Regions from separate parts of the Paraburkholderia sp. GAS32 genome, predicted to be linked through region 3. Evidence: predicted binding sites of a transcription regulator. Region 3 holds the regulator's gene; each other region holds the start of a gene.
What was found. The regulator HrcA, encoded in region 3, represses chaperone genes, less so after heat shock. The targets are predictions, from matches to a motif close to TTAGCACTCNNNNNNNNNGAGTGCTAA.
Positions count from the first base shown of each region.

Region 1 (2,202 bases), on a different contig from region 3:
AACCGGCTCTGGCAGAAACTCAAGACCGGGTATTGAACGTCTGTAGTGCAGGCCGGTGGAGTGATCTCCCCCGATCGATACGGGCTTGGCGCGTTAGTCCTGCGTGGCCACATCGGTAGCGTCGGCGGCCTGTACCAGTGCACGCACGAGCAGGTACACGGCTGGCAAGTTGTCGTCGTCACGTCGCCAGTCGACGGGTTCGTCGAGATCCATTCCGGACAAACGACTGTCCTCAAACCGGACAAACGTGGAGCGCACTGTCTCGTTGTGCCTCGCCAGGAAGCCCCGATTCTCAAAGACCTGTTCGTCGATTGTCAGCAGCGTGCGCCAGGTCGGCAATCGCGCGCCGCTTGAGTAACGGCGACGGCCACTGTCGAGGTGACGACCTGCGACCGTGGCAATGATCTGCTGGAGGTCGAGCGACGCGCTGCGGAGTGCGCGTTCGAGGGCGACAGGATTGATGTCGTGGACATCCCTATCAAGAGCAGAGTCGTTATTCATACCGTTATCTTCCTGAGGACTCGCAGCAACTCGCAGCATCAAGGTTGATGCTTCAACAACGCCTGGTTTCGCTGTGCCAGCAACTGGCGGATCTGGGCAAGATAGTTATCGCCGACCGTGCAGTCTTCAACAGGCCGGATATGTTGATGAGGCGTTGGTGGACGTACGCCGAGATAGCGGCACACCGCGGACAGGTAGGGTTTGCCGTTGCCTCCCAGGTGTCGCGCAGCAGCAGCCACGCGCACGTCTCCGACATGCTTGCGCAACCAGGCAAGCGTTTCGCGATCACCGTCGTTCAAGATGCGGATGAGCTGGTTCATGACCGATCCTGTATATAAAAACAGTACTGTGAATTTATACAGTATTTGATCGGGATGCAAGTCAATTCGCAGGTCTACTCCACCAACCGAACGGCCATCGTGTCCAGGCTGGAGCGAAATATTCTCGATTGCCGGCCGGTCAAGGGATTTCCCTGGTCCAGGGATTACGCACATATTTCGCGCACCTGGCCGAGGAATGGCCGCCCGCGAGCGCACAACGCGCAACTTGATGGTGGCGAGCGTGCACGGATAACTTGCTGTATTTAAAGGCGATCCGTGCGGTATGTCCGGTTTTCGCTGCGGTGCAAGGTTCAGGCTTGAGCGGATCTCGATGTCGACAACTGTCAAAGCGACATCCCTTCTTGAATTTGTCACCACCCGTCCATATAATTAGCACTCGCTGCACGAGAGTGCTAACAACATCGCCGGTTGGCTCAGCCAGCCGGGTTTTCTCAGCGTTCTTCAGTCTCAATCAAGAGAGGAGTATGTATGAACCTTCGTCCTTTGCATGATCGCGTGATCGTCAAACGTCTGGATCAAGAAACCAAGACCGCGTCGGGCATCGTGATCCCCGAAGCCGCAGCAGAAAAGCCGGATCAAGGCGAAATTCTGGCAGTCGGCCCGGGCAAGCGTGACGACAAAGGCGCACAAATCGCCCTCGACGTGAAAGTTGGTGACCGCGTCCTGTTCGGCAAGTACGCAGGCCAGACCGTCAAGGTCGACGGCAACGAACTGCTCGTGATGCGCGAAGAAGACATCATGGCCGTGGTGCAAAAGTAAGCGCCAGTCGCTACTTTTCCCGGTCATATCCCAAAGAATTCAAGGAGTTAGAAGATGGCAGCTAAAGACGTCGTATTCGGTGATTCCGCCCGTGCCAAGATGGTTGAAGGCGTGAACATCCTCGCGAACGCTGTGAAGGTCACGCTGGGCCCGAAGGGTCGCAACGTTGTCCTGGAACGCAGCTTCGGCGGCCCGACGGTCACGAAGGATGGTGTTTCGGTCGCGAAAGAGATCGAACTGAAGGACAAGCTCCAGAACATGGGCGCACAAATGGTCAAGGAAGTCGCTTCCAAGACCAGCGACAACGCAGGTGACGGCACCACGACCGCAACGGTTCTGGCTCAGTCGATCGTCCGCGAAGGCATGAAGTACGTTGCATCGGGCATGAACCCGATGGACCTGAAGCGCGGTATCGACAAGGCTGTGACCGCAGCGATCGAAGAACTGCGCAAGATCAGCAAGCCGTGCACGACCAACAAGGAAATCGCTCAAGTTGGCGCGATTTCGGCAAACAGCGATTCGTCGATCGGTGACCGCATCGCTGAAGCGATGGACAAGGTCGGCAAGGAAGGCGTGATCACGGTTGAAGACGGCAAGTCGC
Region 1 covers NZ_JBNPVS010000012.1:129,767-131,968, reverse strand. The annotation lists gene P3T25_RS17075 (DUF2471 domain-containing protein) at 94-501, opposite strand; gene P3T25_RS17070 (hypothetical protein) at 540-821, opposite strand; gene groES (co-chaperone GroES) at 1,311-1,601, shown strand; gene groL (chaperonin GroEL) at 1,656-2,202, shown strand, end outside.
Region 1: a site for HrcA is predicted at 1,212-1,238, ahead of groES (co-chaperone GroES). Genes of this name have one in related genera too.

Region 2 (2,202 bases), on a different contig from region 3:
GAATGTTGCGCACGATACCTGCCGCGACCGTTACCAGATGCAATTGCCGCACCGCGCTGCCATGGCGGCCTGCGAGACTCGTATAGCCGCGTGTTGCGATTTCATGGGCAAATACCTGCACGTTGTCGAGCACGAGACTGCCGCTCGCCGTCATGCGCTGCCCCATCCCGTCCCAATCGTCGAGCACCTGCAGGCCCTCACGTGAGACCGGGATGACAATCGACACCTTCTCATCGTTCTCGTCCTGCACATTGACGCGCGCATAGTCGGAAAACGCCGTGCCGGTCGAGTAATATTTTTTGCCCGTTACGCGAAAGTGCTCACCGTCGCGCACCAGCCTGGTGACGATTTCACCGGGCCTGGATGTGCCAAGCTCCGTCGACGCGCCGCCGAAGATCGCCCCTTCCCGTACGCGTTCGATCTGCGTGTCGTTGAAGGCGGAGCGCGGTGACAGCACCAACTGTTCGGTCAGATCGAAATGAATCCGCAATGCATGCGCGACATTCGACTCTTCCGCAGCCAGCGTGGCGATCACATGGAAGAGGTCTTCCAGCGAACCGCCGAGGCCGCCCCATTCAACCGGAAAACGGAGCACGCCGAGCCCCGATTCGCGAAACAATGCGAAGCGGTCGAACGGCAACTCGCGCCGCACCTCGCGTTGCGCGGCATCTTCACCGATCGCTTTAGCGAGCGCCGGCAACGCGGTGAGCGCCGCCTGAAGCCGCGCACGTGCCGTGCTTTCCTGAGAGACCTGCATGCCGTCATTCCTTGTATAAGCGCGCGGATCAGGCTTGATCCGGCTGTTTGTCCTGTGAGCGTGTATCGGCATCCCGATGGGACGTGCCGATTCGACGGATCAGTATAGGGACGCGGCCCACCTTGCAAAACCAGCGAATCAAGCTATGGATATGCGCGTTTCTGAAATGCCATTCGCCGATAAGGATCGATGAATCCGTTATTGGAGCGTCGCACGGCATCTTTCTATACTCGATTCCGGTCAGCACTCACCAACGACGAGTGCCAAATTTCAATCGCGGAAGTCGAACCATGAGTCTACGTCCCTTGCATGACCGCTTGATCGTCAAGCGTCTCGACCAGGAAACCAAAACTGCTTCAGGCATCGTCATTCCCGAAAGCGCCGCCGAAAAGCCGGACCAGGGCGAAGTGATCGCCATTGGGCCGGGCAAGCGCGATAGTGACGGCAAACGCATCGAGCCTGACCTGAAAGTCGGCGAACGTGTGCTGTTCGGCAAGTACGCCGGCCAGTCGGTCAAAGTCGACGGCAACGAATTGCTCGTGCTGCGCGAAGAAGATGTCGTCGCAGTCGTCACGCAATAACGAACGGAGCATCAAACCATGGCAGCAAAAGAAATCATTTTTAGCGACGTCGCCCGCTCGAAGCTCGTAGAAGGCGTCAACATTCTGGCCAACGCGGTCAAGGTCACGCTCGGTCCGAAGGGCCGCAACGTGGTGCTGGAACGCAGCTTCGGCTCGCCGGTGGTGACGAAAGACGGCGTCTCGGTCGCCAAGGAAATCGAATTGCCGGACCGCGTGCAGAACATCGGCGCGCAACTCGTGAAGGAAGTTGCCTCGCGCACCAGCGACGCCGCCGGCGACGGCACCACCACCGCGACCGTGCTCGCGCAAGCCATCGTGCGTGAAGGCCAGAAATACGTCGCGGCAGGCCTCAACCCGTTGGACCTGAAACGCGGCATCGACAAGGCCGTGATCGCCGCGATCGACGAGCTGAAGAAGATCAGCAAGCCGACCACGACCAGCAAGGAAATCGCTCAGGTCGCAACGATCTCGGCCAACGGCGAAGAGTCGATTGGCCAGCGTATCGCCGAAGCGATCGACCGGGTCGGCAAGGAAGGCGTCATTACCGTGGAAGACGGCAAGTCGCTCGACGATGAACTCGACGTGGTGGAAGGCCTGCAATTCGATCGCGGCTACCTGTCGCCCTATTTCATCAACGATCAGGACAAACAGGTTGCCGTGCTCGATAACCCGTTCGTGCTGCTGCACGACAAGAAGGTATCGAATATCCGCGATCTGCTGCCGATTCTGGAACAGGTCGCCAAAGCCGGGCGCCCGCTGCTGATCATTGCGGAAGACGTCGAGGGCGAAGCGCTGGCTACGCTCGTGGTCAACAACATTCGCGGCATTCTGAAGACCGTCGCGGTCAAGGCGCCGGGCTTCGGC
Region 2 covers NZ_JBNPVS010000018.1:63,726-65,927, reverse strand. The annotation lists gene P3T25_RS22040 (acyl-CoA dehydrogenase family protein) at 1-757, opposite strand, end outside; gene P3T25_RS22035 (co-chaperone GroES) at 1,048-1,338, shown strand; gene groL (chaperonin GroEL) at 1,357-2,202, shown strand, end outside.
Region 2: a site for HrcA is predicted at 998-1,024, ahead of P3T25_RS22035 (co-chaperone GroES). Genes of this name have one in related genera too.

Region 3 (2,202 bases):
GGCGCGAGCTGGCGCCCAATGCCTAGCATCGTGCCGTCGCCGCCTAGCACCACGGCAACGTCGGCGCGCGCGCCGATCTCGGCGGGACGCAGCGCCGGATAGTCGGTTACGCCAATTTCGGCGGCGGTGTCGGCTTCGAATACGACCTCGAAGCCGCGCCTCGCGATGCACGAGGCGAGCTCGGTCAGCGGCTCGCCGATGCCCGGCGTATTGTTGCGCCCGACGAGCGCGACGGTCTTGAACTGGCTGGTCACTTGCATGCCGGCATTACACCATAGGTAGGGCCTGAAAAGAACCGCAGACAGACCCGGTAGCGAGCCTGCGCAAGCGCGCTGCCGGCGCATTGGGCGATTATCGTTAGAATGGTGAAACCTTGATGACATGCGCCGTCCCGCCAACCGGCGGCGCGATAGTCAGGGGTTGGCGCCGTTAGCGCTCGCTGTAGCCGCGTCATTGAGCTAAAATTTTCCGTCATGCTAGATCCCCGCGCACAAACCCTCCTCAAAACGCTGATCGAGCGCTACATCGCCGAAGGTCAGCCGGTCGGCTCGCGCACGTTGTCACGCTATTCCGGCCTCGAACTGAGCCCGGCCACGATCCGCAACGTGATGTCCGATCTCGAGGACCTGGGGCTCGTAATCAGTCCACATACGTCGGCGGGCCGGATTCCGACGCCGCGCGGTTACCGGCTGTTCGTCGATACCATGCTGACGGTGGAATCCGCCGCGGACGAAGAAGCGGTGATGCGTATCGTCAAGACTACGCTGCAGGCGGGCGAGCCGCAGAAAGTCGTCGCCGCGGCGGCCAGCGTGCTGTCCAATCTGTCGCAGTTCGCCGGTGTGGTGCTCACGCCGCGCCGCAGCCACGTGTTCAAGCAGATCGAATTCATGCGCCTGTCGGACAAGCGCATCCTGCTGATCATCGTGACGCCCGAGGGCGACGTGCAGAACCGCATTATGGCCACCCAGCGCGACTTTTCGCCTTCGCAACTGGTGGAAGCCTCCAATTACATCAATGCGCACTTCGCGGGCCTCTCGTTCGACGACGTGCGCCGCCGCCTGCGCGAAGAAATCGACGAATTGCGCGGCGACATGACCACGCTGATGCACGCCGCGGTCACGGCCAGCACGGATGAAACCGACACCGGCGAACACGTGTTGATTTCCGGCGAGCGCAACCTGCTCGAAGTCGCCGACCTTTCGTCGGACATGGCGCGCCTGCGCAAGCTGTTCGATGTGTTCGACCAAAAGACCAGTCTCCTTCAGTTGCTCGACGTGTCGAGTCACGCCGCGGGCGTGCAGATTTTCATTGGCGGCGAGTCGAATCTCGTGCCGATCGAGGAAATGAGCGTCGTCACCGCACCTTATGAGGTGAACGGCAAGATTGTCGGCACGCTCGGCGTGATCGGGCCGACCCGCATGGCCTACAACCGAGTGATTCCAATCGTGGACATCACCGCGCGGTTGCTTTCGCTGACGCTTAGTCAACAGTAACCTGCGGTCACCGTGGCTGCCGCACACCTCATGCTGCAAATGATGCGCGACAGCGCGCGGCTTGCCAATTGGCCGAATGGCCAGGGGTCCCTGGCGGACCTCGCAATGGACCGCGCCGCTATAATGAATTCCACCTGAACCGACTCTCCGCCCAAAGCGGTTATCCCTGCTGCCTATGCGCTTCGACCTCGAGCGGCCATCACAGAACGCCACGTCACACCGTGTCGCCGTGTTGCTGATCAATCTCGGCACGCCCGACGCGCCGACACCGCGTGCGGTCCGGCGCTATCTTGCGCAGTTCCTGTCCGATCCGCGTGTGGTCGAAATTCCGGCGCTGCTCTGGCAGGTGATCCTGCGCGTGTTGATTTTGCCGTTCCGCAGCCCCGCGTCAGCAAAGAAGTACGCGGCCGTGTGGATGCCGGAAGGCTCGCCGCTGCGTGTCTTCACGGAGAAGCAGGTGGAGGGTTTGCGCCATCTGCTGCAATTGAACGATTACACGGTGCTGGTCGACTACGCGATGCGCTATGGCACGCCCGGCATTCCGGCCATGCTGAACCAGCTCAAGCTGGCAGGCGCCGAGCGCGTTCTGCTGATGCCCATGTATCCGCAATACTCGTCGTCGACCACGGCCACGGCGTTCGACGACGCCTTTTCGGCCCTCAAGCGCATGCGCAATCAGCCGGAAATCCGCACGGTGCGGCAGTACGCC
Region 3 covers NZ_JBNPVS010000023.1:80,217-82,418, forward strand. The annotation lists gene P3T25_RS26160 (NAD kinase) at 1-260, opposite strand, end outside; gene hrcA (heat-inducible transcriptional repressor HrcA) at 474-1,493, shown strand; gene hemH (ferrochelatase) at 1,669-2,202, shown strand, end outside.